2 regions of the Nocardia sp. NPDC049707 genome follow, and region 2 is predicted to be linked to the other one. Evidence: riboswitches for the same ligand, from Rfam matches in the RefSeq annotation. Region 2 holds a riboswitch; the other holds the start of a gene.
What was found. Region 2 has a riboswitch for thiamine pyrophosphate ahead of AB0J29_RS04880 (cytosine permease). Riboswitches for the same ligand answer to the same signal wherever they lie in the genome.
Positions count from the first base shown of each region.

Region 1 (15,936 bases), on a different contig from region 2:
ATTGCGCCAGATCATGTTCGGCAAACGTGATGTGCTCCCCGAGGCCCGCCTCGTCGGCATGCGCCGCCGCGCGCCGCAGCGCTGTCACGGATACATCGACCGCGGTGACCCGCCAGCCGCGCCCGGCAAGCCACACAGCATCCGCACCCTCACCACACCCGAGGTCCAATGCGGTCCCCGGCTCGAGCCCCGCGGCCTCACGCACGAGCAATGGATTGGGATTCCCGGTCCATACCTGATCCCGATCCTGATAAAACCCCTCCCAGAACTCCTGGGTGTTGCCGGTGGCGGTGCCCTCACTCATGCGTCGCTCTCCCATCGAAATCGCGTATCTCGGTCCATCGACCCTGTTCGCATGATGTGCGCGGGTCCACGACAACGCCAATTTTCTTGCCGGTTCAGCAAAAGCCCGCGTGCCTCGGTTTCGGTTCCGACCGAGGTCGGTGCCGGGGTTGGTACGGTCGGATTCGTGATGCGGAGCGGGCGGGGAGTCGATGCGGGGGCGCCCAAGCGGGTCGATGCTCGGACAGAGCGGTGGCGGGAGCATCGGGTGAAGGTGCGGGGGCAGTTCGTGGATGCGGCGTTTCGGGCGCTGGACAAGTTCGGGCCCGAGGTGAGTATGGGGGATATCGCGAAGGAAGCCGGGGCGGCCAAGCCGAAACTTTACCGGCACTTCGAGGACAAGACGGATCTGTACAACGCGATTGTCGACCGGGTTGGCGACATGCTGTGGGAGCGGATCGTTTCCAGTGCCGATATGACGAATGATTCGGCGCGGGAATTGATTCGGCGGGGTGCGGCCGCGTATGTGCTCGTGGTGTCCGAGCATCCCAATGTTTTCCGGTTCATGCTGCACAGCCACTTCACCCGGCGGACCGATGAATCCGAGCGGGCGCTGCAATCGGCTCGGCAATCGGCCAAGCGGGCCGCGGATCTGTTCACCGGACTGCTCGCCGACGAGTCCGTCGAGGTAGCCAGCGTTGAACTCGTCAACTATTCGGTATTCGGCGCGGTGGCCTCGGCCACCGACTGGTGGCTCGGCGCGAACCGGTTACAGGTACCCGCCATGCCGATCGAGAAGTTCGTCGCCTACCTGGCCGAGATCATCTCCGCACTGGCCGATGCCAATGCGCGGCTGAACGGCATCCGCTTCCACGCGGAGCTACCGCTGCACCGCGCGTTCTCCAACGACTGATGTGCACCACCGGTGGTGCCGACCGCGGGCGCGCCCTGGGCGGTCGGCTTCCGCAGCCACTTCGAACCACTATGTTCTCGTCAACCGCATCATCGAGGCCGACGGTGTCTGCGATGCCCTAAGTATGTACCCACCCACCGACAAGTTTCGGCACCCGAACCCGATGGCCCCGGCGATCAAGAACGGGAGAGCCGCCAGAGCGGAGAAACAGGCCCGTGACCTGCGCCGAGATCATATGACGCGACCAAACTGCGGTAGGTCCAATCCTTGGCGAACTCGACCGCATCCGGCACCGAGTACCCGTTGGCGAGCGCGCACGCGATAGCCGCGGCGAATGTGTCACCACCGCCGTGGTCATTGCCGGTGGTGATCCGCGGCGCGGTGAACTCCAGGAATCGATCGCCATCGAAGAGCAGATCGGTACTGACCGCCGAGGAGCGCAGGTGCCCGCCCTTGACGATCGCCCATTGCGCCCCGAACTTGTGCAGCGCCTCCGCCGCCCGCCGCGCCGAGGCATCATCGATGACCTCGATCCCGGTGATCAGCCGCACCTCGTCCAGATTCGGTGTCACCACTGTGGCCAGCGGAATCAGCGTATGCCGCACCGCATCCAGTGCCTCCTCGTGCAGCAGCGGATCGCCGTGCATGGATGCCGCCACCGGATCGACCACCAATGGCGTCCGATCCCGCCCGATCCCCACCTCCTGGCACACCGCCGCGACCGACTCGATGATCGCCGTCGAGGCCAACATTCCGGTCTTGGCCGCCCCGACCCCGATATCCCCGACCACCGCGCGCACCTGATCGGCCACGACCTGTGGCGGAATCTCATGGAACCCGCTCACCCCGACCGAATTCTGTACCGTCACCGCGGCCACCGCCACACACGCGTGCACCCCGCACAGCGCCATGGTCCGCGAATCGGCCTGAATGCCCGCGCCGCCGCCGGAGTCGGTCCCGGCGATAGTGAGGACGCGAACCGGGGTCTGCCCATCGGGCACAAGCGGCAGGAATTTCACAAAACAGACCCTACCCAGCATGGACCCGACCGAAGAGGGCCGGATTCCGATCTGCCCGATTGCTTAGTTCTAAATGAAAACCATTATCATTAAAGCGTGACCACTTCATCGACCTCTGACCTGCTGCCCGTCACCGTGCTCTCCGGCTTCCTCGGCGCGGGCAAGACGACCCTGCTCAACCACATCCTGGCCAATCGGGACGGTCGCCGCGTCGCGGTGATCGTCAATGACATGAGCGAGGTCAATATCGATGCCGCGCTCGTCGCCGGGCAGGGGCACCTCGACCGCACCGAGGAGAAGCTGGTCGAACTGACCAATGGCTGCATCTGCTGCACGCTGCGCGAGGATTTGATCGAGGCGGTCGGCAAACTCGCGCGGGCGGGCCGCTTCGATCAGTTGGTCATCGAATCCACCGGAATCTCCGAACCGATGCCGGTCGCCGCGACCTTCGACTGGGAATTCGACGACGGCTTCAAACTCGGCGATATCGCTCGCCTGGACACCATGGTCACCGTGGTGGACGCCTCCACCTTCCTCGCCGAGATCGCTCGCGGGCAAGCGCTCGCCGAGCGGAATCTCGAGGCGGGCGAAGGTGATACGCGTACCATCGCCGACTTGCTTGTCGATCAGGTCGAATTCGCCGATGTCGTGCTGATAAACAAGACCGACTTGGTCAGCGCCAATGCCGTCGGAACCGTGGAAGCCACTGTGCGACGGCTCAATCCACGCGCCCATGTGTTGCGCACCGAGAAAGGAGCGGTAGATCTCGCGGAAGTCCTCGCGACCGGTCGTTACAACCCCGTCGTCGCCGCCGAATCCGAGGGCTGGGACGAGGAACTCGCGGGCGGCCACACTCCGGAAACCGAGGAATACGGCATCCGCAGCCTCACCTACACCGCCGATCGTCCCTTCCATCCCGAACGCCTCGCCGAAGCCCTGGCCCAACTTCGAGGCATGTTGCGCAGCAAAGGCTTCTGCTGGCTCGCCACCCGCCCCGACCTCGCCGCAATCTGGTCGCAAGCCGGTCCGAACCTCACCTTCGAACCCGCCGCCTGGTGGGCCGCCCTGGAAGTTCCCGCGGGCCAAGAAATCGTCTTCATCGGCATCGAACTCGATACCGCCCACATCCGCGCACTCCTCGACGCCGCCCTGCTCACCGAGGACGAATTCAACGCGGGCCGCAGCGCCTGGGCCACCTATCCGGACCCATTCCCCACCTGGGGCGCTCTCCATCAGCACTGAACTGAAACCATGCGGGCCAATCGCCGCGAGGACCCGCCGCCAATACATGCTCGATCACTAGTTGGAGATGCCGGGGGCCAGGTGGGTGTAGGTGGGGTCGGTGAGTTGCGTGAGCATGAAGGCGGCGATATCGGCGCGCGCGATTTTGAGGGATAGGCCCTTGGTGTCGGCCCGAAAGCCGTGGCGGTAGGCGTCGGTGCGTGGGCCGTCGGTGAAGGCGCTCGGGCGGACGATGGTCCAGTCGAGGTTGCTGCCGCGTACGTATTCTTCCTGCTTTTCGTGGTCGGCGTAGGCCTCGCGCAGCAGCATTTCGAACATGACGTACTTCCACAGGAAGTTCAGATTGCCGCGGCTGTCGCCGACGCCGAGAGTGGTCTGGCAGATCAGGCGCTTGACGCCGGTCCGGTCCATCGCCTCGAGCACCGCGCGGGTGCCTTCGGCCCGGACGACGCCCTTGCGGCCCGCACCCAGCGAGATCAGCACCGCGTCCTGCCCGGCCACGGCCCGCTCCACCGAATGCGTATCGAGCACATTGCCCTCGACGACGTGCAGCCGCTCGTGTCGCTGCTGCACACTCGCCGCATTGCGCGTGAAGGCGGTGACCTCGTGCCCCTGCTCGAGTGCCTGCTCGACGACCAGCCGACCGACGGTGCTGGTGGCTCCGAAGACTGCGATGCGCATGATGTTCTCCTTGTGTTGAATGTGCGGTGCTCCCGAGCCCTACGTGGTTACGCAGGCTGCCGTCTCCGGGCCTGACGCTCGCACCGCGGGGTGTTGAAAGCTGTTGAGCTGTTGGTGAATCCAGTACATCAACAGAGAACGAGACGAACCATGGCCATGCGTCTCGAAACCATACGAGGGGGTCTACGCCGGAAAGCGCAAGGGCCCGCGTCCGGAGAAAGGATGCGAGCCCTTGCGCAGCGTGCAACTCAGCCGAGCTTGGCGAAGAACTGCCGGATATCGGCGACGATCAGCTGCGGTGCCTCATGTGCGGCGTAGTGTCCGGCCGCATCGTTCGGGCCGCCTTCTGCGGAGCCGGCGTCGTAGGAATTCCAGCTGACGATATTGCTGTGATCGCGCTCGGCGAACCGGCGGATCGACTGGAAATCACCCTTGAACATCGCCAATCCGGTCGGCACCGTGGTCGGTCCGCTCGGCTGCTGCGCGGTGTGCGCATTCTCGTAGTAGAACCGCAGCGACGACCCGGCAGTACCGGTCAGCCAGTAGATGGCCACATTGCCGATCACGAACTCCTCGTCGAGGCTCTCGCCGAACAACTGCGCATTCCAGCCGAGCAATCCGATCGGCGAATCGGCCAGCGCGAACGCCAGCGTCTGCGGCTGCTGGCTAGCCAAGGTGTTGAAGGCCATCTTGTTCTCGTGGAACCACTGCAGATGCCGCAGCGCCGCCATATCGTCCTCGGACAGCCCCTCGAACTCCGATGGATCACCGGATGGGAACGAAAACAGCTGCGTCACATGCACTCCGACGACGTGATCGGAATCCAGCCGCCCGATCTCCGGTGAGACCATCGAGCCACCGTCGTTGCCGATGGCGCCATAGCGCTCGTAGCCGAGTCGGCTCATCAGCTCCGCCCAGGCCGCGGCGGTGCGGACGGTGCCCCATCCGGTGCTGTGGGTCGGCCCGGAGAACCCGAATCCCGGCAGCGACGGGATGACCAGATGGAAGGCGGGCTCATCGGCCGATTCCGGCTCGGTCAGCGGCGCGATGACATCGAGGTATTCGAGCACCGAACCCGGCCAGCCGTGGGTGAGGACCACCGGCAGCGCATCCGGCCGAGCGGACCTGATGTGCAGGAAATGAATATTCTCGCCGTCGATCTCGGTGGTGAACTGCGGGTAGGAGTTCAGCTTCGCCTCCAGCGCGCGCCAGTCGAAGCGTTCCAGCCAGTACGTGGCCAGACCCCGCACCCGCTGGTTCGGCACCCCGTAGCCGTCGCCGACGCCGGGCAACTCATTCGGGTAGATGGCCCGGGACAGCCGGTCGGCCAGATCGTCGAGCTGAGCCTGCGGGATGTCGATGCGGAAGGGGGTGATGGCGGTCATCTCTACTCCTTTTGAAACGGAATGCTTCGTTCTGTTTGAACCGTATCAGAACGGATCATTCCGTTTCAAGTGCTAATCTGAATCCATGCCGAAGACATCCAACGCCCCAGTTGAGAAGGGGTTGCCCGGTCGCAAGGCCCAGGCCGCACGCAATGACGGGCTCATCCTCGAAGCTGCCCGCGCGGTCTTCCTGGCCGATGCCAACGCGCCGATCGCCGCCGTCGCCGAACGGGCCGGAGTGGGGATCAGTGCCCTCTACCGCCGCTATCCGAGCAAGGAGGTGCTGTTGCGCACCCTCTGTTACGAGGGCCTACGCCGCTATAACGCCGAAGCCGATGCCGCGCTGGCGGATTCGGATGGCTGGCGCGGTCTGGTGGGATTCCTGGAACGGGTGGTCGACGCCGATGTGCATTCGCTGTCCGTACATCTGGCGGGCACCTTCACCCCGGATGAGTCGATACTCCCGGATATCACGCATTCGGGTGCGGTCACCGAGGAACTGGTGCGGCGGGCGCACGCTTCCGGTCGGCTACGTGCGGATGTCAATGCCAACGACCTCGGTCTCGTCCTGGAATCATGCGCGGCCATCGCCATGCCAGACCAGGCGCGAACCGCCGAACTGCGCCAGCGCGTGCTGGCCATCCTGATCGCGGGGCTCTCTGGTGAAGGTGAATTGCCCGGTCCACCACCGGAAGTGGGCGAATTCGCGTGGCGCTGGCAACCGCGTAACCAGCGACAATGAGTTCGGCGCAGCGCGCGGAATTGCTGGGCCGTCCAACAAATTTCTCCGCGCCCTAGGTGTGGTGTCTCAGGACGTTGGTACCGCGGTCGCGAGGTCGAAGGGCGAGTTGCTCAGGTCCGGTGCACAGTCTGGCGGGGACGGCGCTGCCGGTGTCCGTGCGGACATAATGACGCCTGCCCGGAGTAAGGTCGAGTTCATGAGCAGTGGCGCCGTGCCGACCGCAGCGGTGGCGGGCTCGGACCTGTGGGCCCGCACGTTTGCGGCGCTCTATGACCCGCTGCTGTGGGTGGGCGAGCGGGCGGGAATGGGCGCTCGTCGGCGTGATTTGCTCGGCCGTGCAAGGGGACGGACTGTCGAGCTCGGCAGCGGCACCGGTCTTAACCTCGGGTACTACCCGCACGGCCTCGACGAGCTGATCTTGACCGAACCGGAGGCCGCGATGCGTACGCGGTTGACGCGAAGGCTGCGTCGCGGTCGACACCGGGCGCGTGTGCTCGACGCATCAGCGGAACGACTGCCGTTCACGGATGAAACCGTGGATACGGTCGTCTCAACGCTCGTGTTGTGCACCGTCGACGACCCTGATCCGGTGTTGCGGGAGATCGAGCGCGTGTTGCGTCCCCGCGGCCAGTTGCTGTTTATCGAGCACGTACGTTCCCAGTCGCCGCGACTTGCCTTATGGCAAGACCGCCTCGCCGAGCCGTGGCGCCGGTTCGCGGAGGGCTGCCACTGCAACCGTGCCACCCTCGAGCTGATCCGGGCGTGTGGGCTGGAACTCGACGACGTACAGGAAACGTCGTGGCGGAGAATGCCCCCGATTGTTCGACCGCTGATCATGGGTGCGGCCACCAAAAGCGATACCTGACTGAAACTGCACTCGTCCGCGCACCGACGAGCTTGGTGCCGCACGAGACAGCACACCCCTCCGCGTCGGCGATCACTTCGGCGAACCGGCTCGTGATCGGGACGTCAGATGCGGCCGTTGTCGGTGGATGTTCAGGGTGCGTCGGGCAGTGTGAGTGGTTGGATCGCACGGCCGTCCACCCATGCGGTCCAGCCGTTGTCGCAGGCGATATGCGCCCAATCGCCGGCGCGGCCGAGGATCTGGAGTTCGACGCCGGCAGCGATGCTGGTGATCGGGTCGAGGCTCGGATCGGGCGCGGCCCATGCGTCCAGTCCGCCCTCGGGGACCAGGTGGGTCGGGTACCACGCGCCAGCGAGGGGTTCGATGGCGCGCCCATCGATCCATGCGGTCCAGCCGTTGTTGCAGGCGATATGCGCCCAGTCCCCGGACCACTCGAGGATCTGGAGTTCGACGCGCGGGTCGATGCGGGCGATGGGCGGCCGGGTCGGGTCGGGAGTGGCCCAAGCGAGCATGCCGTTGCCGGGCACCTGGTGGGTCGGATGCCATGCCGGTGCGCTGCCGCGCTCGACCAGCTCCGGCACGACCTCCGTGGGTACGGCAGACGCGTCGAATGCCGGTATGGTGTCGGCGAACGGCTTGACCACGACAGGGTCCAGCACATCACGCACCAGACGGAGCGCGACTTGCGCTGTGGTCTCGAACAATTCCGCACGCGGGTTGCGTGCCGCCAGCTCGCGCCAGAATGCGAACCGGGTCGTGAACGTCGAACGGAATACCGTGAAATGGGCGAGTGCGTCCTGTTTCGTTGCCGCACTGGTCAATACGGCAATGCTCCCGGTCGTCACCAGCTGACTGAACGACCGCGCCACCGCGGTCCCGGCATCGGTGAATCGGTAGCTACCGAGCGCCTCCAGTCGGACCAGGTCCAGCAACGCCAGCCGGGCCAGTCCCTCCGTCATCCGACCGGCCGCCGCGGCGAGCGATACCGGTACGGCGCCCTTGGCGGCGGATAGGGCCCAACGGGTGTCGCCGCTGGCCAGCCCCTTGGCGAGTTGCTCCTCCAGCTCGAGCGCCCGCAGTTCGAGCGGTTCGGGCGCGACGTTTCGACGTAGGACCGCGGCCAGACGGGCCTCTTGTGCCGTGTCGGCGGCGGCGAGCAGCGCGGCGAACGCGATGAGATCGAGGTCGATCGGTGGTGACGCGGATCCGGGGCCGCAGGAGGTGAGATCGAGCAGTTCGTCCACGAGCACGGTGGCCTCGCCGAGTGTGGGCACGACGGCGAAGTCGAAGCCGTTGTCGCCGGTTCCGGCCTGCATGACATAGGTGTCGTCTTCGTCCCCGCGCAGTAGCAGCGCCGCCATCCAGGTGTCCTGCCCCGCGCGGTTGGCGGTGATCGCGGTGGTGTGGGCGGGATCGGCGGCGATCCGTAGTGCGTTCGTCGCCGGTCTGGAGAGTCGGTCGTCAGCTTCGAGCAGTCCGGTGTCTCGCAGCGCCGCCGCCGGGTCGTGCGGCGGGGTCCGCGGCGGCAGCGCGGACCGCGGCCCCGGCGCCAGCCCGGCGATGGCCAAGGCCGCGGCGAGTTGGTCCGGGGTCAGCCGGAAGCGAATCGGATTCGACATCGTCGACTCCTTCCCGCGTCGGCCAGCAGTGGCGCGACCGGAAGCAGCCCGAGCAGGGCACATAATCCAGCAAGACCCGGACCGGAAACCATTGCGCGAGTGGTATCGGTCGCCGGGCCCGGTGTCCGCGATGCGCGGTTTGCTGCCGGGTATCCAGTCATCAGAGTTCTCGGGTCGACCGAATCACATTTATGGTTTCACATGCGGCGATTGCTCAGCAACCGGCCGACCGGCGGTCCCAACCTGCGAAGTCCGGATCGCTCACCGCTTTGATCCGGTCGGCCGGTCAACCCGATCCGACGGCGCACACCAAGTGTCCGCGCGGGGCCGCACTCTTCGACCGCGCAGGATGCACCCGAGCTAGCGCGGTCCCAGGAACAACGTTTGAGTGCTGCGGCCGAGCGGGCCCTTTTCGTCGAAGAGCGCCGACTCCGCCAGGCCGACGCCGTACGGTTGCGGGTAGGTCGCGGCATCCAGGCAGACCCATTCGCCGGCCGGCTGTCGGTGCAGGGTGACCGTGAGATCGGTATTGATGAACAGGTAGCGGGACCAATCCAGTACCGAGCTGACGCCATTGCCTGAATCCGCCGCCGCGAGTGTGCGTTCCAGTGGGCTCGGGGTGGTACCCGCGACGATCGGATACTTCAGCCGGATCCAGCAGATCGCCGGGCCGGGTTCGCCGAAGGATCCGGTGACGAAGCGGTAGTCGATGCCGGTGTGAAAACCGATCGACTGGTCCGACGGGAACGGCGACGACACCCCCTGGTCCGGACCGGGCCGGGCGCCGGACGGCAGGAACTGCTCGGGCAGTTCGAGTTCCGGCTCAGCGAGTTTGAAGCGCCAGGCATTCGCCCGCAGCACCGGTCCGCGATCGGTGGACAGGGTCGCCTCGATCAGCTCCACACTGCGGCCGGGGCGGGCCACCCGCGTCGCCACCGTCAGCGGCTCCAGCGGAACCGGGCCGAGAATCTCCACCGCGACCCGCCCGACCTGGAATCCGGCCCGCGGCTCACAACGCTCGATCGCGTACCCGAGCAGCGCGGAGGGCGGTCCGGCGTGCTGGGCGTCCGGTGACCACGGACCGCGGGTCAGTTCGGTCGAGACGAACCGATTCGGGTTCGCCGGATCTGGGGTGTAGAAGGCTTCCGCCACGTCGTTGTCCCGTTCCGCTGGATTGTTCGTACGGTTAACGATTCTGCTATGACGCTACTCCGCGGCGATAGGCCGCCAGCGCTACGCCCGCCCGAACGCCAGGGCGACATTGTGGCCGCCGAAACCGAAGGAGTTATTGAGCGCGAAATCAATGCGCTGCTCACGGGGTGCGCCCGCCACGATATCGAGGTCGATCTCCAGGTCCTGATTGTCGAGATTCAAGGTGGGCGGGACGATTTGGTCGCGCAGTGTCAGTATGGTGAGGATGGATTCGAGCGCACCGACCGCGCCGATCGAATGGCCCAGAGCGGATTTGGGCGCGTACACCGATGCCTCCGGCGTGACCGCGGTAATGGCATTGGCTTCCGACGCGTCGCCGATCGAGGTGGACGTGGCGTGCGCATTGACGTGCTGAATATCCGAAACCTGTAATCCGGCAGTGCATATCGCTTTGCGCATGGCGCGCGCGGCGCCGATGCCCTCCGGTTCCGATGCGACGATGTGATAGGCGTCGGAGGTGATCCCCGCGCCGAGTACGCGTCCGTGCATCTGCGCGCCGCGCGCCCGCGCGTGCCGCTCGGATTCCAACACCAGGAGTGCGCCCGCCTCGCCGAAGACGAATCCGTCGCGGTCCCGGTCGAAAGGTCGCGATGCCCGCTCCGGTTCGTCATTGCGGGTGCTCATCGCCCGCATCATGGCGAAACTCGCGATCGGCACCGCATCGATATGCCCCTCGACGCCACCGGCCACCACCACATCCGCCTCGCCGGTGGTGATCAGCCGCCAGGCGTGCGCGATCGCCTCCGAACCGGAGGAGCAGGCCGAGACCGGCGCGAAAACCCCTGCCTTGGCGCCGATTTCGAGTCCGACCGTCGCGGCCGGACCGTTCGGCATGACCATCGGCACCGACATCGGCGACACCTTCCGGTAGCCACCGTCGCGCATCGAATCGACCGCATTGATCAGCGCATCGCCGCCGCCGAGTCCGGTGCCGATGACGACCGCGAGCCGCTCACCCTCGACCTCGGGTGCGCCCGCATTGCGCCAGACCTGGCGGCCCAGCACCAGGGCCAGCTGCTCGACATAGGAGTGACGGCGCTGTTCGATGCGGGTGAGCTGATCACCCGGCCGTGTCTTCAACTTGCCGCCGATGCGGACCGGCAGTTCGTATTCGGCCACGAAATCGTCGTCGAGCATGCCGATGCCGCTGCGCCCGGCGAGCAGTCCGGACCAGGTCGCATCAATGTCATCGGCGAGCGCTGTGGTCGCGGCGACCGCGGTGACCACGACGGCCGGGCGAGTTTCTGAAGCGATTGTTACAGTCACGGTGTCATGAATACCTGTATCAATCGCTACAGTCAACTCATGGCCCGCCCCATCGACCATGCGAAACGCGCCGACCTGCTGGCCGGTGTCGTCGAATACATTGCCGCCCACGGTCTCGGCGACCTGTCGCTACGCCCGCTCGCCGCCGAACTCGGCACCAGTTCGCGCATGCTGATCCACTACTTCAACACCAAGGAAGAACTGCTGGTCCAGGCGCTTACTACGCAGCGTCCGGATATCCCCGCGGTCTTCGCGGGGGTCTCCGACGCGGCTTCGCTGCGCGCGCGGCTCGGCGAATTCTGTGCGGTGAATATCGCGGGGGAGGCCACGACGAGTGTGCGGGTGCTGCTGCAGGTGCTGGGGGCGGCGTGTGCGCCGGGCAGTCCCTATGGCGAATACGCGAATGCCGCGATCACGACCTTCATCGGGACGCTCACCGATGCGCTGCGTCGAATCGAATCCATCGATGACCCGGAAGCTGTTGCCACGCTATTGGTTTCGGGATTGCGCGGCATCATTCAGGATCGGTTGATCACCGGCGATGTGGAGCGCACCGATCGGGCCGCGCGCCGGTTGATCGATCAGATCATCCGTTAGATACGAAAGACTCTGTGTCGGCTGCCTAAGCCGACACGGTGTCGGATGTGGTGCCTCAGCGAGGGCGATGGTGGCGCAGAGTGCGGCGACGGCGATGAATCGCAGGGCCGCTCGGCCGGACCGCGATCAAGATCAGGTGGAACCTATCGCGGCATCGCCCGAGAAACGACTGCCCGCATTGCCACCTGATCTTGATCCACGCCCAATGGCCATGTGGAGCTGAAATGGGGCGAGCGCCAATCACTCCGGCACGGTGCCGGGGTGGGTGTGTTGGAAGAGGCGAAGCATCATGTTCGATAGGGCAATTCGTTCTTGCTGGCTGAGGGGGGCCAGAATCTCGTCGCGTACCTGCCGTGCCTCCTTGTCGAGGGCGCGCAGTGCGGTCCGGCCGGTCCTGGTGATCCGCACCGACATGCGACGACGATCGGCGGGATCGCGAGTGCGTTCGACCTGACCGGCGTCGGCCAATTCGTCGACGATCTTCGCCACATCGCTCGGATGGATATCGAGCCGAATGCCCAGATCGCGCTGCGCGTGCGGTCCGAAATCGGCGAGCGCGGTGAGTATGGCCATGTGCCACAGCCGAAGTCCATGCGCCGCAAGGCGATCGGCGAACCGGCCGCGCGCGGTCTTGCCCACCCGTGACAACAGGTAGGTCTCGAGCCCGAGCAGGCTCGGCGGCAGGGTACGCGCGGAATCCATGCGACAAATTATAGGGCTGAGCCTACGATAGGTTCACACCTACTAATAAGGAGACGCGCCATGGACGCCCTGCACACGAGACTGCTAGTCACCGACTTCGCCGCATGCTTCGACTTCTATGCCGCCGTCCTACCGGAGCTCATCGGCGCGAAGCTGATCAAAGGCACCGCCGCGGGTCCCTATGCGAACTGGGATGTCGACGACCAAGCGGTGCTGGCGCTCTTCGACCGCAACGCGATGTCCGAGGTCGTCGGCAGCACCGACCTGCCCGTCACCGCCGCACCCGCGCAGGATGCCGTGATGTTCGTCTGCCGAGTACCCGACGTCGACGCGGGCCTCGACTTGTGCCTGCGTCATGGCGCGACCCTGGCCGCCGCCGCGGCCGATCGTCCGCACTGGGGCCCGAATCTGCGCACAGCGCACCTGCGCGACCCGGCGGGCACCCTGATCGAACTCCAGTCCTACTGACCGGGCGATGAATTCCGCCCGCTCGCGCCGTCGGCACTGATACAAGCACACCGATCGGGAGGACCACCATGCAGAAAATCGTCACGAACCTCTGGTACGACACTCAGGCCGAGGAGGCCGCCGAGTTCTACTGTTCGCTGTTCGACGATTCGAAGATCACCAATGTCGTGCCCTACTCCGAGGCGGGTCCGCGGGAAGCCGGGCTCACCATGCTCGTCGATTTCGAACTCAACGGCCAGAAGTTCTCCGCCATCAACGGCGGCGGCGACTACCACTACACCCATGCCATGTCACTGCTGGTCAATTGCGACAGCCAGGACGAGGTCGACCGACTCTGGACGGCGTTGCTCGCCGACGGCGGTCAGCCGATCGAATGCGGTTGGCTCAACGACAAATACGGTGTGCCCTGGCAGATCTGGCCCGTCGAAGCCGACACCCTGCTGGCCAGTGCCGATCGCGCGGCCGCGAACCGCGCCATGCAGGCGATGCTCGGGATGCAGAAGATCGACCTGCAGGGCATGCGAGACGCCTACGCGGGCAAGATCAGCTGATCTGCGGAATCTACCGGCGCCCGGTCGGGCCTCGGGCGCTTCGCTGGATTTTCCTCCGATCGCCCGGCGGGGCACGGACATGGAAAGGTATGGTCGAGCGGGAAAATTTCACACACCAACGGGGGCTCGCACCAGCGGGCTGAGAGGACGGCTAGCCCAATTCGGGCGTTCAGGGCCGTCGACCGTATGAACCTGACCGGGTAATGCCGGCGTAGGGAGGATATTCATGAGCACACCTGTCGACTCCGTGACCACCGGTCCGATCGAGGGCAGCGTCAAGCACTATCAAGAGGTCGATGACCTGCGTATTCCGGTGCGTCGGATCAATCTGACCAATGGCGAGCACTTCGACGTCTACGACACCTCGGGCCCGTACACCGACGATACGGCGTCCATCGATCTGGAGGCCGGTCTGCCGAAGTTGCGCGACGGCTGGGCCAAGCCCGAGGTCGACGGTCCGCCGACCCAGCTGGCCTGGGCCCGGCAGGGCATCATCACCCCCGAGATGCGCTTCATCGCCGCGCGCGAGGGCGTTACGCCGGAGCTGGTCCGCGACGAGGTCGCCGCGGGTCGCGCGGTCATCCCGGCCAACCACAAGCATCCAGAGCTGGAGCCGACCATTATCGGCAAGAAGTTCCTGGTGAAGATCAATGCCAATATCGGCAATTCGGCCGTGTCCTCCTCGATCGCGGAGGAGGTGGAGAAGATGGTGTGGGCCACCCGCTGGGGCGCCGACACCATCATGGATCTGTCCACCGGCAAGAACATTCACGAGACACGCGAATGGATCCTGCGCAATTCGCCGGTCCCGGTCGGCACCGTGCCGATCTATCAGGCGCTGGAGCGGGTGAACGGCGATCCCACCGCGCTCACCTGGGAGATCTACCGCGACACCGTCATCGAGCAGTGCGAGCAGGGCGTCGACTATATGACCGTGCACGCCGGTGTGCTGCTGCGCTACGTCCCGCTGACAGCCAAGCGGGTCACCGGCATCGTCTCGCGCGGCGGATCCATCATGGCGGCATGGTGTCTGGCGCATCATCAGGAGTCGTTCCTGTACACCAACTTCGCCGAACTCTGCGAGATCCTGGCGAAATACGACGTAACGTTCTCCCTCGGTGACGGACTGCGTCCCGGCTCCATCGCCGATGCCAATGACGAGGCCCAGTTCGCCGAGCTGCGCACCCTCGGCGAACTGACCAAGATCGCGAAATCACATGGCGTGCAGGTCATGATCGAGGGTCCGGGGCACGTGCCGATGCACAAGATCGTGGAGAACGTGCGGCTGGAGGAGGAACTGTGCGAGGAGGCGCCGTTCTACACCCTCGGCCCGCTCGCCACCGATATCGCACCCGCCTACGACCACATCACCTCGGCCATCGGCGCGGCAATCATCGCGCAGGCGGGCACCGCGATGCTGTGCTACGTCACCCCCAAGGAGCACCTGGGTCTGCCCAATCGTGACGATGTCAAGGTCGGCGTGATCACCTACAAGATCGCTGCGCACGCCGCCGACCTGGCCAAGGGCCATCCGCACGCTCAGGACCGCGATAACGAATTGTCCAAGGCGCGGTTCGAATTCCGCTGGCGCGACCAGTTCGCCCTCGCCCTCGATCCGGACACCGCCCGCGAATACCACGACGAAACCCTCCCCGCCGAACCCGCCAAGACCGCCCACTTCTGCTCCATGTGCGGTCCGAAGTTCTGCTCGATGCGCATCTCCGCCGACGTGCGGGAATACGCCGCGCGCCAGGGGCTTTCGGAGATCGAGGCGATCGAAGCCGGGATGGCGGAGAAGTCCGCGGAATTCGCCGACCATGGCGCACAGGTATATCTGCCGGTGGTGTCGTAGGTAGGCCCCGGCGGCCACTGAATGGCGATAGCCCCGGACCAAGTGAGGTCCGGGGCTTCTCTCAGCAAGCTACACGAACAATCCGCCGCTCAGGAGTGGATTCGGGAAAATTGCTGCCGAGCGGTTTGCGCGGTCAACCGTACGTTGAGCGCATCTCTCGATCACGCGCATGCCAGATATGTCCGCGGACCTCGCCGAGGCCGATGCGCGGCGCATGCGAACCCGGGGCCGATTGCGCACTGCATGCCACCGACGTGGCCCCGCCGCCATGAACGGATTGAGACTCGGCGCGGCGAATACGGATCCTCCAGTGCCGCAGCGAGATCGATGACCTGCTCGCCGATTCGCGTGCCGACCCGGAAGTCCTGGCCTTCCGGTGCGAAGACGCCATAGGGGAGATTGTCCGGACCGAGGAGGGTGCTGTCCGGAACTCTTCATGCGGGCCCACGGCGCTGGTTCGCGTGCGGGCGTTGATTCGGTTGCCGATGCGCGTCGGATTGCGGTCCGCGCCCGGACCAGGTCCACGCGTATCCGGGATCC
Region 1 covers NZ_JBFANN010000034.1:14,957-30,892, forward strand. The annotation lists gene AB0J29_RS26115 (class I SAM-dependent methyltransferase) at 1-304, opposite strand, end outside; gene AB0J29_RS26120 (TetR/AcrR family transcriptional regulator) at 473-1,195, shown strand; gene thiD (bifunctional hydroxymethylpyrimidine kinase/phosphomethylpyrimidine kinase) at 1,372-2,214, opposite strand; gene AB0J29_RS26130 (GTP-binding protein) at 2,311-3,456, shown strand; gene AB0J29_RS26135 (SDR family oxidoreductase) at 3,514-4,137, opposite strand; gene AB0J29_RS26140 (epoxide hydrolase family protein) at 4,386-5,522, opposite strand; gene AB0J29_RS26145 (TetR/AcrR family transcriptional regulator) at 5,608-6,264, shown strand; gene AB0J29_RS26150 (class I SAM-dependent methyltransferase) at 6,461-7,129, shown strand; gene AB0J29_RS26155 (SH3 domain-containing protein) at 7,261-8,748, opposite strand; gene AB0J29_RS26160 (thioesterase family protein) at 9,109-9,900, opposite strand; gene AB0J29_RS26165 (KasA/KasB family beta-ketoacyl-ACP synthase) at 9,982-11,226, opposite strand; gene AB0J29_RS26170 (TetR/AcrR family transcriptional regulator) at 11,266-11,823, shown strand; gene AB0J29_RS26175 (MarR family winged helix-turn-helix transcriptional regulator) at 12,064-12,525, opposite strand; gene AB0J29_RS26180 (VOC family protein) at 12,586-12,993, shown strand; gene AB0J29_RS26185 (VOC family protein) at 13,062-13,544, shown strand; TPP riboswitch at 13,653-13,779, shown strand; gene thiC (phosphomethylpyrimidine synthase ThiC) at 13,771-15,396, shown strand; partial or broken gene AB0J29_RS26195 (hypothetical protein) at 15,558-15,752, opposite strand; gene AB0J29_RS26200 (homogentisate 1,2-dioxygenase domain-containing protein) at 15,831-15,936, opposite strand, start outside.
Region 1: linked by a shared signal. The riboswitch ahead of thiC (phosphomethylpyrimidine synthase ThiC) and the one ahead of AB0J29_RS04880 (cytosine permease) in region 2 are both predicted to bind thiamine pyrophosphate.

Region 2 (15,936 bases):
CGCTAGCGGCCTATGCCGCCGCTTTGAGCAACGCTCGCGCCGAGGGCGACACCTGAATATCGCTGTGAGGTCAACCCACGCGGCGATACGCCGTTCGCCCGCGATTGTTTCCGCTACCCGGCCACGCTCGCTTGGCGAGCTGCTTGTCGACTGCGCTGATCACCTCGGTGACGCCGATCCGCAGCAATCCGGGGTCAGGCGTATCGGCCATCGGATCGCCGAGCTGACCGGCCCACAGCATCGCATGCCTGCCGAGAAGATGCGGTGGCGGACCACCCCAGTGTGGCGGTGTCGGACCGAACAGCAAGACGGTGCGGGTGCCGAACGCGGTGGCCAGATGTGCGACGCCGGTATCGCCAGAGATGACCAGCGCGGCCTCGGCGACCGTGGCCGCGAGTTCGATGAGATTCTGCTCGCCGGCGAGCACCCGGTCCACGGGCAGCCCGCCACGGGCGGCGATATTCAGCGCGGTATAGCGCTCGGACTCGTCACCGGTGAGCACCACCTCGCGGCCGAGCACCAGCAGATGCCGTACAACCGCGGCAAACCGGTCCGGCGGCCAGCGGCGGGCCGGTGCACCCGCACCGACGTGCACCACGACACAATCGCGACGACTGGTGGTCGCGACCGGCGGGACGAGTCCGAGATTGCGGCGATCGGCGACGATGCCGTCGGATTCGAGCAGATGGCACCACCGCTCGACGTGGTGCATATCGGTCTGCCATTCCGGGCCGTCGAACTCCGGGAAGGCCGGATTGCGGTAGGAGAGGATGCGCCCGGGATCGGTCTTGGTGAGCGCGACGATGCTCTCGGCGCTCGGCCCGTGCAGATTCACCGCGAGTGCGGGTTCGGGAGCGTCCCAGCGCAGATCGCCGAGGTCAGCGGTGGGGATCATGGAGTCGACGGAGGCGATGAGGTCGACGATCGGCTTCAAACGGTGCGGAGCGGCTAGGATGATCTGATCGTGCGGTTTCGCCCGTCGCAGCGCGCGCAACGCGGGAACCGCGGTGAGCAGATCACCGAGGCCACGTGCCTGCAGCACGAGAACAACCGCCACCCTCTTCTCCTAGCCACCCGAGATCGCGAACCCGACCCACCCGCTTCACCTCATGGGTGCACACGACGAGAGCCACTGAGGGATGACTACCCGAGCCCCGTCGGCGATAAACGTGAGCGGGTAGCTCGTTATCGAGCCCGTGGTCGAGCCGGAGGACTAACCTCAGCGATGGCGGCCACTACCACCTAAGGAGCGTTTCCATGACCTCCCGACTCAATCCGTACATCAGTTTTTCGGACTCGGCGCGGACCGCATTGCAGTTCTATCGAGATGTGTTCGACGGCACGCTGACCATGCAGACCTTCGGGGATATGGGGGATAAGGACGCGCCTGGCGCGGAGCTGATCATGCACGGCATGCTGCAGACGCCGAGCGGATTCACGTTGATGGCTTCGGATACCCCGCCAGGTATGGAATACAAACCAGGAAGCAGCATTTCGATCAGTCTCAGCGGTGACGACGCCAAGGAACTGCGCGGCTACTGGGACAAGCTGTGCGCGGGTGGCACCGTGACCGTGCCGTTGGAGAAGCAGATGTGGGGCGACGAATTCGGCATGTGCCTGGACCGCTTCGGCGTCGCGTGGATGGTCAACATCTCAGCATCCGCCTAGTCCGGGCGGCCCGGTCAGGGCACTTGTCGAGCAAATCTCCAGAAAACCTCTGCTGCAAGTCCTAACATCACGTCATGACGACAAACAGCGTGCTAGAGGGTCCTCTGCAGTCGCTTGCGCGCAGTGCGTGGCAATCGGTTCTGGTCACCGGCATCCTGTCGGTGGTCCTCGGTGTGATGATCCTGGTCTGGCCCAATGTGACACTGGTGGCCGCTGGGATCATCTTCGGCATCTATCTGGTGGTGAGTGGCTTCCTGCAGCTGCTGGCCGCGTTCGGCACGCACACCAGCACCGGAATCCGAGTGCTGGCATTCATCAGTGGTGTCTTGTCGATCATCATCGGTATCTTCTGCTTCCGTAACGAGTTGGAGTCGATTCTTTTGCTCGGCCTGTGGATCGGCATCGGCTGGCTGTTCCGCGGTGTCGCGCTGCTGATGGCGGCGATCTCGGAGCCCGCGCTGCCGGGTCGAGGCTGGCAGGCTTTCTTCGGGATCCTTACCGCGATCGGTGGTGTCGTGCTGATCGTGTGGCCGGTCCAGTCGGTGGCGACGCTGGCGTTGGTCGCCGGGTGGTGGCTGATCATCCTGGGCATCGTGGAGATCGTCACCTCGTTCGGTGTCCGCAGGGATGCGAAGAAGCTCGCCCAGGTCTGAGATCTCGGATCGGCTAGCCGTCGCTCCCAGTGGCCGCCGCGGGCGTATTTCTGGTGCGGGACTGACCTTTTCGCCGCGCCTCCTCAGGGCTTTCGATGTGTGCCACGATATGGATATGCCGAAGACGCTACCTGCGCTCGATGTGTCCGCGCCGATCTGTTGCGCGCCGGTGGCGGCGGCTCCGGTCGACGAGCGGGTCGCGCTGGAAGTGGCATTGCGGCTGAAGGCGCTGGCAGATCCGGTGCGGGTCAAGCTGATGTCGCTACTGCTTTCCGAGCGGGACCGCACAGTCAACACCCGTGAGCTTGCCGCCGCGGTAGCGCTGGCGGAGTCGACGGTGAGCCATCATCTGGGGCAGTTGCGCGCCGCCGGGTTGGTGGAATCGGTGCGTCAGGGCATGACCGTTCAGCATGCGGCACGCCGGGATGCGTTGTCCGCCTTATGTTTCGTACTCGACCCGGAGTGCTGTCGCTAGCAGGAATCGGACACGCGTATCCCGATCCTGCCCATGGCAGCCATGTCCCCAACTGTCTGCTATGGGCACGGCTTTCTGGTGTTCGCTCTCGGTGAGACACGATGTGATCGCGTCGGCTCCGCCGTCGTCCGCGAGCACATGCGCCCGCGGTGCACACGGAATCTCCACAATTGGCGCGGCTTCTCTCCACAGCGGGTGGCTAGGGTTTCGGTTCATGGAACAGCACGGGGCGGGCAACGGGCAGGTGGCGCGACGGATTCTGGTGGTCGACGATGAGGTGACCATCGCGGAATCGGTGGCGGCGCGGCTGCGGGCCGAGGGATTCACCGTCGATCTGGCGCATGACGGGCCCGGTGCGGTCGCGGCGGCCGAGGCCGTTGTGCCCGATCTGGTCGTGCTGGATGTGATGCTGCCCGGCTTCGACGGTCTCGAGGTGTGCCGCCGCCTACAGGCCGCGCGCCCGATTCCGGTCTTGATGCTCACCGCGCGCACCGACGAAACCGATCAGCTCATCGGTCTCGGTGTCGGCGCGGACGACTACTTGACCAAGCCGTTCTCGCTTCGTGTCCTGGCCGCCCGAGTCCACGCTCTACTACGCCGCATGGACCGCGCCGCCGAACGCGACGTCGCCACCATCGTCGTCGGCGACCTGCGCATCGATGTGGAGCAGCGCCGCGTGTGGCGAGCCGATATGGAAGCCCAACTCACTCCGCTCGAATTCGACCTGCTGGCTCGCCTCGCCCGGCGTCCCCGCGTGGTACTGGCCCGGGAACGATTGCTCGAAGAGGTGTGGGACTGGGCCGACGCCGCGGGCACCCGGGCGGTCGACAGTCATATCAAGGCATTGCGCCGCAAGCTCGGCGCCGACGTCATCCGTACGGTGCATGGTGTCGGTTACGCGTTGGACGCACGATGAGCGGAGATTCCGGTTCCGATCGCGCTACCGGGGAGGTCGTGCGCGCCGGTGGGGCGTGGCGCGCGGCTGTTTCGCCGAAGCTGCGTGCGATATCGGACGCGGTCGCGGAGGTGCTGCCGCGACCGCTGGATCCGGTGACATCGATCAAGCTGAAGTTCGCGATTCTGATGCTCGGGTCGGCCGGGGTGGCATTCGGGTTCTTCCGGCTGCGGATCGGCTGGCTGCCACCGAAGACGACGATCACGGCGACGGTGATCGCGCTGATCACCTCGCAGATCCTCGCGCATGGTGCCACTCGGCCGCTGCGCGAGATGACGGCGGCGGCCAAGCGGATGGCGCAGGGTGACTACACCCGCCGGGTGCGGGCCAGCTCCCGCGACGAGATCGGGCAACTGGCCGTGGCCTTCAATCAGATGGCGGCCGACCTGGCCGCCGCCGACCAACAGCGCCGCGACCTGATCGCCAATGTCTCCCACGAACTGCGCACCCCGATCACCGCGCTGAATGCGGTGCTGGAGAACATGGTCGACGGCGTATCCGAACCCGACGACAAAACCCTGCGCACGGCACTCGCCCAAACCGAACGGCTCGGCCGCCTGGTCTCCGAACTGCTCGACCTGTCCACCATCGAATCCGGCGCTCGCGCGCTCGTCCGTGAAGAACTCAGCGTCGCACCGCTTTTGGTCGAGGTGGTCGCCGAGGCCGAGGTGGCCGCCGCAGCGCTCGGGCGTGGAGTGCGGTTCCGCACCGACGTGCAACCAAGCAGCGCAAGCGTTTTCGCAGACCGTGCACGTTTGCATCAGGTGTTGCTCAACCTGCTCGACAACGCCGCTCGCCACGGACCCGCCGGTGGGGAAGTCCGCATCGAGGCCCGCGTCGACCGCGGCGGTCTTGTCATCGACGTCCAAGACCAAGGCCCCGGCATACCGATCGCCGAGCGCGCCACCGTCTTCGACCGCTTCACCCGCGGCGGGCGCACCGATGGCGGTGGTACCGGACTCGGCCTTGCCATTTCGCGCTGGATAGTCGACCTACACGGCGGCACCATAGCCGTCGCCGATCCGGGCTCCCGCATTCGTGTGGTTCTCCCGGCCCCGTAACCGACTCCGAAATTCCGCTGCCCGGACCAACGACGTCCGGGACGATCCCGCACACCCATAGGAGGGACACCATGTCCGACGAACCCACAGCCGACCCATGGCAACCCGAATCATCCACGCCACCGATATCGCGGCCGAAGGTAGGAGCGGGATCGGCGCCGAGCGCTGCCGAGTCTTCGGCCGAAACAGGGCGGTTGAGGACACACTTGGCGTCCGACGACCAGTCCGCGTCCGAGTCCGTTGGCGATGAGCCGACCTCGGCCGAGTCCGCGAGTGATGTGATTCCGGACGAGCACACAGCTTCCGAGGGGGCGGCCGCATCGTCCGCTGCGCGGGTGTCGGACGCATCGGATCCGATGCGCGAGGACGTGGCACAGACGGAGTCGAGCGCACCCACGGGCCTGTCGACTGCGGATCGGGGAGTGTCGTCGAGTGGTACGGCGGATGCGTCATCGGGAATGCCGTCGGCCGCGCCGCCGAGCCCGCCGAACGTGTGGTCGAGTCCGTCGAGTCAGGTGAGTGTGCCGATGAGCCCGCCGTCGAATGCACTGCCGCCCGCCGCGCCGCCGGTTTCGCCGCTTGGCTCCGTGTTGCCAATGCCGAGACCCTGGCCTGTGCATGTGCCGAGGTGGCGGCGCATCGCTTGTCCGCCCGGCGTATTACCCGCAGCGGGCATCGCAGGTCTGGCGGGCGCGGTGTTCATCCCATTGGACCGCCCTGGAGTCGGTTGGGTGCTTGCCGGTTCGGTCGCAGCAGCCGCGGTATTCACGGTGGACCGACGCGCACGTTGTACGGCGGCGGAAGCGAGCCAAGGAGCGCTGCCGATAACGCATTCGGCCCCTTCCCAGGAGACGGCCCATGACACAGGACGTTCGACTGCTGAGGCGCCCGGCGGTCGGACGTTGCTCAAAGGTACTGGTGTGCAATCCGATCGATCCGAGGTGAACAGCGGCGACGCGGTGTCGATACCGGATTCGTCGGAATCGCCCGCCTCGAAGGCAGTGGAATGTGAGCCGGGGCATTCGGCTCCCGTGGCTGCCGGTGGTCGGATGTTGCTCAAGAACGTGGGGGCGGATCGGGCTGATTCGACCAGCACGGGCGAGGTTGCGTCGTCGACACCGGATTCGTTGGAATCGCCCGCATCGAGGGCGACGAAGCATGATCCCGGGCATTTGGTGACCAGCGGCCGGACGAGACTGGCAGATGGCGGTGCGGAGGCTGATCCCGCTGGATCGAGATTCGTTGTCCGCGCGGCGAATTGGGGTCGAGTGTGGTGGACGACCCTGGCGCTCACGCTGCTGGCGGTTGGGGCGGTGCGGGCTGCGGGGTGGCTGTTCGCGCTGTGTGTAGTGGGCGCCGGGATGGCTGGGTCGTTGGCTGTCGTCGGGCGGCGGTCGGTGCATGGCGCGTGGTACGACGTGATCGCGGTGCCGTTCGAGTCGCTTGCGGGCATTCCGTGGGTGTATTCGGCGTTCGGTCGGATCGGTGACGGTACGGCACGGCGGTCGTGGCGGGCCGGGATATCCGTTGCGGTGACGCTCGGATTATTGACGGTTTTCGTGCCGTTGCTGGGTGGCGCCGACGCGACATTCGCGAAACTACTCGCCGCCGTGACGCCGGAGCTCGACACGGGATCGATGGTGCGGTGGATCGTGCTGTTCGTGCTCCTCGGACTCGGCAGCGTCGGGGCCATGTATCTGCTCGCGGGGCCGCGGGCGACGGCGACCGGCGCGCCGTCCGGCCGATGCTTGCGACGGTTGGAGTGGGCACTGCCGGTGGGCGCGCTGACCATCCTGTTCGCGGTCTTCGTCGCCGCCCAGTTCGTCGCGCTGTTCGGCGGTGACGACTACGTCCAGCGCACCGCGAATCTGACCTACGCCGAATACGCGCGCAGCGGCTTCTGGCAGCTTTCGATCGTCACCATCCTCACCCTTGCCGTAATCGCCGTCGTACTGCGTTGGGCCGCACAGGATTCCGCCGCCGACCGGGCCTGGTTGCGCATCCTGCTGTGCGTGATCGGCGTGCTGACGCTGATCATTGTCGCCTCCGCCCTCGGTCGCATGTGGACCTACCAGCAGGCTTATGGCTTCACCGTCATGCGTGTGCTGGTCGAGGTATGCGAACTTTGGCTGGGGCTGGTGTACCTGCTGATGATCGCGGCGGTGCTCCGCCTGGACGGCACCTGGTTGCCGCGCGCCGCCATCGGCACGGCGATGTCGACACTGGTCGCGCTGGCAGTGCTCAACCCAGAAGGCCTTGTCGCGGAACGGAATATCGATCGCTGGGAGCACGGCGGGAAGCTCGACACGCGCTACCTCAGCGGTCTTTCTCCCGATATCGTCCCTGCCATCGGTCGGCTTCCCGAACCGCAGCGCAGCAAAGTGCTGTCCGCGATCCGCCTCGATCTCGATGAAGACACGTGGCAGGGCTGGAACCTGTCGCGCGCGAGCGCCCGCTAGGTCGGGCATACCGACTCAGCACCCATTTCTGTCCTGATCCTGCGGAATCCGGGGATTCGGGCGCGGGAATGCGAACGGTTCCCGGGTGGCCGATACTCAGCGGCTGCTGAGTGCTGCGTGGGCGCCGAATAGAGTTCGGCGCTCAGGTGAGGGCGCGGTGGACGGCGTCGGCGGGGTCGGCGGCGAGTTGGGCTGCGGGGATGGGGTTTCCGGTGGCGTCGTGGAGTTGCCAGCCGCCGAGCGAGATGACGGGGATGGTGCCGCGGTGGCGGGCGAAGGCGAGTTCGGAGAGGGTGCCCCAGGAGCCGCCGATCACGATGACGGCATCGGCGGAGTGGATGAGGATCGCGTTTCGGCCTTCGCCCATATCGGTGTACAGGACAGCGGACAGCCCGCGACAGGCAGCGGACCGGTCGGTATCAGGTCGGACCCCGATGACGAGCCACCCGCGCCGGAAGCCCCCTCGGCGACCGCGGCCATGACGCCGGTGCCACCGCCACACAGAACCGTGGCCCCGGCGCCCGCCAGCAGTCGCCCCACCTCCGCGGCCCATTCGGCCTCGGTATTTGTGCAATCACGCGGTCCACACACCGCCACCTGCAGGGGTACGTCGTGAGCCATGGCGTTGACGATAGTTGCCGCGAATCTCGTTCAGCCGTGTACTCCGTGCAGGTCGGCCCCAAGTCGCGCGTTGGTTCGGGGCCTACGCGGACTTGCGCAGCATTGAGAGGCGCCCTACGCCCCATGCGATGACGAGCGCGGCCAGGAACGACAGGAGGGACGCGCTCATCCAGGCCTGCTTGGTGAAGTGCAGCTTTTCCTGCACGTCTACCCAAAAGTCGGTCCACACTCCGGCGTCGCCGGGGTTGATCAGTTGGTAGACCGAAAGTCCTACCAGCCAGGCGAAAACCATGCCCCACCGCGATGGCGCGGTCGCCGAGGTGTCCCACTGGTCCCGTGCCCGCAGGAAGAAGTCCGCGACGAGCACGCCGAGCAGCGGCACGAAGACCGAACCGATCAGGCCGAGGAAGCCGAAGTAGTTCGCCATATTCAGCCGCAGCGCGAGCAGGGTGATGAGCGCGCCGAGACCGATCGAGAGCACCCGGCGGTCGACCCGAGGCGCGAGATTCTGGATTGACAGGGCCGTCGAGTACACATTCGCGAACGACTGGTCGGCTTCGCGAAAGACGAAGACGAAGAAGAAGACCGCGCCGAGCGTGACCTTCAGGAATGGCGAGTACACCCCGCCAGCGCCGGACGCGAGCGCCAATGCGAACAGTCCGAGCACATACGCGATGATCTGGGTGAACGCATACGCCCCACTGGCCGCGCCGAATGCCGCGCCGGTGCTGCGGGAGTGCCGAGTGTAGTCGGCCGCCACCGGCACCCACGAGATCGAAACCGCAAGCGCCGCATCGCTAGCGATCCAGAAGAGATTCCAATCCACGCCGAACGGCCCGCCGCCCGCGGGGCCGGGGTTGGTGGTGAGATCCGGCAGACCCGCGCGGACGAACTGGAGGTAGAACCAGATCAACGCGATCACCACGCCGACGGTTACGAACCGCCGCAGCATCCGTACCGAACCGAGCGGCCAGATCGTCAATACCGTCGTCAGCACACCCGCGGCGACCACATAGACCCAGTGCGGCCCACCGTCGAACAACTCCTCGGCCGCATCGCCGATGACAATCAGTTCGAAAGTGCCCCAACCGATCAGTTGCGCGATATTGAGCACCGTCGGCAGGTAGCTGAGCTTCGCGCCGAACAGTCCGCGCAGCAGCATCATCGCGGGCTTACCGGTCTGGGCTCCCGGCACCGCCGCCAGGCCGAGCATGAGTCCGCCGACCACCGTTCCGATGACCATCGCGAGAATGCCTGCGGCGATGGAGATCTGCGCGGCGCCATCGGTGTTCGGTGCCAGTACCGTGTACGCGCCGGAGAAGGCGAACAGGCTGACTCCGAGATTCGCCCAGAATGCGCTCTGGTCCCAGAACGACAGGACCTTCGGCGCGGGCTGGTCCAGGGTCAGCGGTGCTTCGCGCCGCTCGGACAGCTCGAGGGTAGGTGTAGACATCTTGGTACCGCTCTCCCTACGCCGGCATTACCCGGACAGGTTCATGCGGTCGGCGAAACGTGGGGTCCGCCCTCTCAGCCCGGCCGTGCCCGAGCTCCCGCGTTGGGGGTTTTCGGGCGAAATGCTACACCCGGGCACCGGCGCGCCGCGCGCCTTCGGACATTCCGGACAGGTTCCGCCGAGACCACCCGAAAGTCGTGGTCATCGACCATACTGTCCCGGTAGCGATTTGGTTTTTGCTCGGTTATCTGCCACTCATTGACCGCCTCAACCTGGAATGAGTACGCGCCCATGATGCTGATTACCTTGCACGAGACCGTTCTTGCTCAATTCGGGGATCCGACGCCCGAGGCGCCGCCGAACTCGGAGAAGATCCTGCAGATGGTCCGCTACCTGACTTGGTTTGTCCTGCTGTCCGGTGTCTGCGGCATCACCTACGCGGGCGGCCGCTTCGCCTGGGAGAAGTGGAGCGGCGGCACCCTGGACTCGCCGAAGATGCTCGCTGGCGCGATGGTCGGTGGTCTCATCACGACCAGCGCGGGCACCATTATGAACGCTATCGTCGGCTGAAAACCGTTGTGGGTGTTCGACTCACGGTGGCTCCGGCCGCGGCGGCGGTACGCGCGAAGATGATCGCGTCGCGGACCGCCGCACCACCCGGATCATTGTTGAAGTAGACGAACACCTCTGTGCGATCCGACCAGGTGTCGGCCAGCCGTCGCGCCCAACTGGTGAGTGCCGTGCGTCCGTAGCGTGGTGCGGGTTTCGCACGTCCGGAATGCAGTCGCAGATAACCCCAGTCCGCCGTGCGCCACAGCGGGGCGACCGGGCGGGACCGGACATCGGCCCAGCACAGTGCCGCACCGCATTCCGTCAGCACGGCACGAACTTCGGGAATCCACCAGGAATCGTGCCGGGGTTCGACTGCGATCCGGATCTCGGGCGGAAAACAGCGCAGGCAGGCGTCGAGCAGTGCCGGATCGACCCGCAGCGTCGGCGGAAGTTGCAGGAGCACCGGCCCCAGCTTGTACCCCAGCACACCTGCATGCTCGAGCAAGCGCCCGACCGGCTCCTCGGGGTCACGCAGCCGCTTGATGTGGGTGAGGAAACGGCTGGCCTTGACCGCGAAACAGAAGTCCGGCGGTGTGCGATCCCGCCATGCCGCGAAGGTCTCGCCGCTGGGCAGTCGATAGAAGGCATTGTTGCTCTCGACCGTCGCGAAGCCCGCGGCATAGGTTTCGAGCCACGCGCGCTGCGGAACGTTTCTCGGATACAGCACGTCGCGCCAGTCCCGGTACTGCCAACCCGACGTGCCGACGAGCAGGGGCATACCACAATCGAAGCACTTTCCCGTCACCGCTATCTCCACTGCGCTGTGTAGTAGATCAGTCGGGGAGGGTGCTATGAGCCACTAATCGATGGTCGAGCGGCGAATCGGATGGGCCAGTGGAGTTTCCGCAATGGGCCGTCTTCAGGTCGGGGTAGGGGCGTTGTTCTCACACCGCGTGCTGATCTTCAACTTCCCGAGCCATACCTCGGACGCGATCGAGCACATGATGACCGGTGCGACGCTGCTGGCGATCGTCGCCGTACAGATCGTCCGTGATGCTGGTCTGCGCTCGGTATTCGGCTCGTCCGGTCAATAGCACCCCTCGAGGGTCGCGGCGGCGACCACGTCGATGACATCGGTGACATCATTGTGTGCGTACAAAGCGGTGCGTTGGCGCCGGGCGCCGTTGCCGCGCGCCAGCACCGCATCGACGGTATCGATGACGAACTGCTGGTCACCCGACTGTTCGAGCGTGGGGGCGAGGTGGTCGACCAGCCCGGTGAGCAGGGTACGGGCCGGAAAGGCGTTGCCGCTGATGGTGTCGAGCCCGTATCCGTCCAGCCCGGATCTGGCGGCCTTCCAATACGCGGCCCGCAGCACCTCCGCGGGCACCGGGGGCGGTGGCAGCCCATCGTGTATCGCCGCCTGCGCCATGGCGACCGCGGCGCGAATCAGCGTCGCCAACAACGCCGTTTCCTCGACGGTCGCCGGTACATCACTCACGCGCACCTCGACGGTCGGGTACGAGGCCGAGGGCCGCACATCCCAATACACCATCGCCGTATCGAGAATGCTGCCGCTGGCGAGCATCATCCGCACCATATCGTCGAAATCCGCGGCGGAATCGAAGAAGGGCGGTGGACCGGAACTCGGCCACCGCTGCCACTGAATGCTGCGCCAGCTGGCGTATCCGGTATCGGTGGCGCGGTAGACCGGGGAATTGGCCGTCAACGACAACAACACCGGTAGCCAGGGCCGCAAATAATTCCCGACCAGCACCGCGATTTCCCGTGTCGGCACCCCGACATGGACGTGGCAGCCACACAAACCCTGCTCATGGGCGAGCATCCCGAAATTGTCCGCGATTCGTTGATAGCGCGGGGTGTCGGTAACCGGAAACGTCTCCGGTACCGCGGGTGGAACCGCAACCGCGAGCAATCGTGCGCCGTGCTTCTCGGCGCAATTGGCCACAGTGCGGCGCAGTCGACGCAGGTCGTCGAGTAATTCGGGGGTCCGGGTGTGCACGTCGGTATTGATCTCGACCTGACAGCGCGTCAACTCCAGTTGCAGATCGATGCCGACATCGGCGGCTGCTGCCGCGACCTCGACATTCCGTGGACTCGGCGCACCCGTGATCGGATCCGCCAGGAGGAACTCTTCTTCCACGCCGACAGTGGGCGGGGCCGCGGCCATTACTGGATTTTACTGCGCTTATCGCCGATCCGGACGGGTGCCGGAATCGTTTGAGCGCCCCGCGCCGGGGTAGGCCGACGATAGTAAAGGATCGGTGAGAAAGGGGTCCGGCATGTCCGAGGAATTGCGCGGTGTGCGCGCATTGGTCATGACCGCGAATACCGGCGTCGAACATGACGAGCTCACGGTGCCGCTGGACTGGTTGCGCGAACACGGTGCCGTCGCCGTGCACGCGACCCCCGAACGCGCCGAGGTCCAGACTTTTCGACACGATGTCGACAAGGACGAGGTCGTGCAGCCGGATGCGGCGCTCAACGATCTCGAGGTCGACGATTTCGATCTGCTCGTCGTGCCAGGCGGAACGGTGAACGCGGACAAACTGCGCGTCAACGATCGCGCCGTGGAAGTCGCCCAACAATTCGTGCGTGCGGGCAAGCCCGTCGCGGCGATCTGCCACGGCCCGTGGCTGCTCGTGGAGGCCGACGTCGTCGCGGGCAAGACCTTGACGTCCTACTACTCGCTGCGCACCGATGTAGTCAATGCCAAGGGACGCTGGATCGATCGTGCGGTGGTGCGTTCCGATGAGAACGGCTGGCCGTTGATCACCTCCCGCAGTCCCGGGGACCTCGCCGAATTCACCGACGCGATCGGCGCCGAGCTCACCGCGGCCCAGTCGGCCCAGGCCTTCGTGGGCGATGAAATCCTCTGACACCGGTGAGTTCTCCCGAGATCCGATCGTCCTACCGATATGGACACAATCATCTCGCCGACCGTTACGAGTTGCCGCCGATCGACTGGGACAGCATTCGCGAACGACCCGACGCGGGCATCGAACAAGCTCCCGGGTGGCCTCGGCCGGTACACCTGCTGGCTGACCATGATCAATTCGGACGGCAGGACGTCATCGCCGTCCGCGATCTGGGGGAGACGGCGCTTCTGGTTCACGACCGCACCCGCGGCAGCAAGGGCCGCGACCCGGCTCGGATCCGCGGTGCGGCGATGAGCGTGGCCACCCGTGAATTCGATCTGGTCGCCGTGGCCAGGATCGACGATCCCGCCGCCGTCGCCGATATGGCCCGGCGCTGGGCCGACGGTGGCTGGCCCTGACAGGTGGAGGTGCTCACCGCCGATACAGGGCCTCTTCGCTGGCCCGCCGCCGTGGCACGTTCATCGCCTGACCGCGCAAACCGCAACTGTGCGCAACCGGGCGGCGCGGGCGGTTCTGACGGCGATTACCTGTCAGGTAATCGTGTCGGGGTCGCCGGCTTCGTAGGATCGGCAGGGTGAGTACGCAAACAGCCGGTGACCTGCTGCGCCACTGGCGGCTCGAGCGCAGGCTCAGCCAGCTGGAATTGGCCGGGCGCGCCGAAACTTCCGCGCGGCATCTGAGTTTCATCGAGACGGGGCGCGCGAATCCGAGCCGCACCATGCTGGTGCACCTGTCCGAGCAGTTGGAGATTCCGTTGCGGGAACGCAATCGACTACTGCTCGCCGCCGGATTCGCACCCGCCTACGCCGAACCGTCGCTCGATACACCCGCGATGGACGCGGTGCGCGGTGCGATACGCCAGATCCTCGCGGGTCACGACCCCTATCCGGCGCTGGCGATCGACCAGAGCTGGAATATGATCGACGCCAATTCCGGTGTGGCACTGCTGTTGACGGGCATCGATCCGAAACTGCTCACCGCACCGGTGAACGCCCTGCGACTGAGCCTGCACCCCGACGGTATGGCGAGCCGCATCGTGAATCTGGCCGAATGGCGTGGCCATATCTTCGAGCGCCTGTCGCGCCAGATCGAAGTCACCGGTTCGCCCGAATTGCTCGAGCTCCGCGACGAACTGCGCGAATATCCCGGCGGCACAGTCGATCTCACCCTCCCCGAACCGGACCAGGCCGTCGTCCCACTGCGCCTGCGCCACGAAGACCACGAACTGTCGTTCATCAGCGTCACCACCGTTTTCGGCACACCGATGAACGTGACCGTCGCCGAACTCGCCATCGAATCGTTCTTCCCGGCCGATGCTGAGACGAAGAAGCGCCTCAACGCCGCGTCGTGATGTCCGGCGCGGCGACTTCGGATGTCGGTAGCGCGGTGTGGACCGTCGGCGGCCGCCATCACCAGGACAGCGCGCCTTCGACAATGGATTGCCGCGCCGCAGCGCACACTGGGCGACGATCTGTAGCGGGGTGTCATGGCAGCAACAGCTCGTCGCCCACCCGGACCCGCCGGACACCGCCTGTGCTCCGCAGCGGCAGGCCGATTGAGCGCGCTGATCCGAGGGCCATGAACTCAGCGGCGCAGGGCGGTTTCAGCCTGCATACGTGACAGCTTCTCGGGATTGCGGACGGCGTACAGGCCGGTGATGAGCCCGTCGTCGGTGCGCACCGCCATGACCGTGTCCAGCTCGCCGTCGAGCCGGATAACCAGCGCCGGGTAGCCATTGACCTGGGCTGCTTGTAGCGACAAGGCAGTGGTTCTGCCCCACAAGGCGCCGAGCAGGCGGCCAACCTTATCGGCTCCCGTGACAGGTCGCGGGAGCGCTTGTTTGATTCCGCCGCCGTCACCCAGCAACACGACATCCGGTGCGAGCATATCGAGCAGCCCCTGCATATCGCCGGTTTCGACCGCCCGCTGGAAGGCCGCGAGCACATCTCGGGTTTCGGCCGCCGAAACCGTCCCGCGCGGTCGGCGTGCGGCCACATGTGCTCGGGCCCGATGGGCGATCTGGCGGACCGCGGCGGGGGTTTTGTCGACGGCATCGGCGATTTCGTCGTAGGGCAGGTCGAATACCTCGCGTAGTACGAACACCGCGCGCTCGGTCGGCGCAAGTGTCTCCAATACCAGCAGCATGGCCATCGAGACGTTCTCGGCGAGTTCGACATCGTCGGCGATGTCGGGCGTGGTCAGCAGCGGTTCGGGGAGCCAGGGACCGATGTAGGACTCTTTGCGGCGCCCGAGGGTGCGCAGTCGGTCGAGGGACTGGCGGGTGGTGATTCGGACGAGGTAGGCCCGCTGGTCTCGGACGGTGTCGAGGTCGACGCCCGCCCACCGTAGCCAGGTCTCCTGCAGGACGTCTTCGGCGTCGGCGGCCGAGCCCAGCATCTCGTAGGCAACGGTGAAGAGCAGGTTGCGGTGGGTGACGAAGACCTCGGTGGCGGGGTCCGCACTCACGACTGCGCTCCCGGCATCCGGAAGTGTGTGGCCACGGGTGGCTCCTGTCTCTTCGATATCGACTGCGTCGCGCACCAGACGCCGGACCACCGCATTCTGTGACACCAGGTGCTTGTGACGGGCATCACCCGGCCGAGCCGTCACAGGTATCGGAGCGTCGTCGTCTGGTGCACGCCCCATAGCGACCCAGGGTTTCGAGTCCGAAGTCGCCGACTGCAAGGAGAAATATCATGAACCTCGCTCTGTGGATCGCCGCCGGATTGCTGGCCGTGGTCGCTCTGGCCGGCGGCATCAGCAAGACGTTTCGTGCCCAAGGAGAAGCTGGCCGAGATCCCTTACGCCGGATGGACCGAACACTACAGCGCAGGCTTCATCAAGACCCTGGGGATCCTCGAACTCCTGGCCGCGGCCGGGCTGATCCTGCCTGCCGCGCTCGATATCGCACCGGTTATGGTGCCGGTGACCGCGGCCTGCTGGATCTTGCTGATGGTCGGTGCGATGATCACCCATTTCCGCAATGGCGAAGCGAAGGTCATGGCGCTGAACCTGATCTACCTCGCCGTGGCCGCCTTCGTGGCCTCCGGCCGGTTCTGACCCGCGTCCCGCACCGGCTGACCCCCGGCCCGACACCCCCGGGCCGGGTCCGTGGGTGGCAGCGGCTCAGCTCGTCTTC
Region 2 covers NZ_JBFANN010000003.1:119,010-134,945, reverse strand. The annotation lists gene AB0J29_RS04925 (metalloregulator ArsR/SmtB family transcription factor) at 1-56, shown strand, start outside; gene AB0J29_RS04920 (glycosyltransferase family 9 protein) at 71-1,057, opposite strand; gene AB0J29_RS04915 (VOC family protein) at 1,258-1,668, shown strand; gene AB0J29_RS04910 (HdeD family acid-resistance protein) at 1,743-2,321, shown strand; gene AB0J29_RS04905 (Rv2640c family ArsR-like transcriptional regulator) at 2,437-2,796, shown strand; gene AB0J29_RS04900 (response regulator transcription factor) at 3,011-3,712, shown strand; gene AB0J29_RS04895 (ATP-binding protein) at 3,709-4,812, shown strand; gene AB0J29_RS04890 (DUF4173 domain-containing protein) at 6,081-7,271, shown strand; partial or broken gene AB0J29_RS04885 (dethiobiotin synthetase) at 7,414-7,892, opposite strand; gene AB0J29_RS04880 (cytosine permease) at 7,975-9,345, opposite strand; TPP riboswitch at 9,342-9,456, opposite strand; gene AB0J29_RS04875 (hypothetical protein) at 9,637-9,915, shown strand; gene AB0J29_RS04870 (DUF72 domain-containing protein) at 9,902-10,675, opposite strand; gene AB0J29_RS04865 (hypothetical protein) at 10,806-10,991, shown strand; gene AB0J29_RS04860 (glutamate--cysteine ligase) at 10,985-12,088, opposite strand; gene AB0J29_RS04855 (type 1 glutamine amidotransferase domain-containing protein) at 12,201-12,797, shown strand; gene AB0J29_RS04850 (hypothetical protein) at 12,803-13,195, shown strand; gene AB0J29_RS04845 (helix-turn-helix transcriptional regulator) at 13,372-14,148, shown strand; gene AB0J29_RS04840 (RNA polymerase sigma-70 factor) at 14,382-15,263, opposite strand; gene AB0J29_RS04835 (DoxX family protein) at 15,570-15,857, shown strand; gene AB0J29_RS04830 (TIGR03619 family F420-dependent LLM class oxidoreductase) at 15,924-15,936, opposite strand, start outside.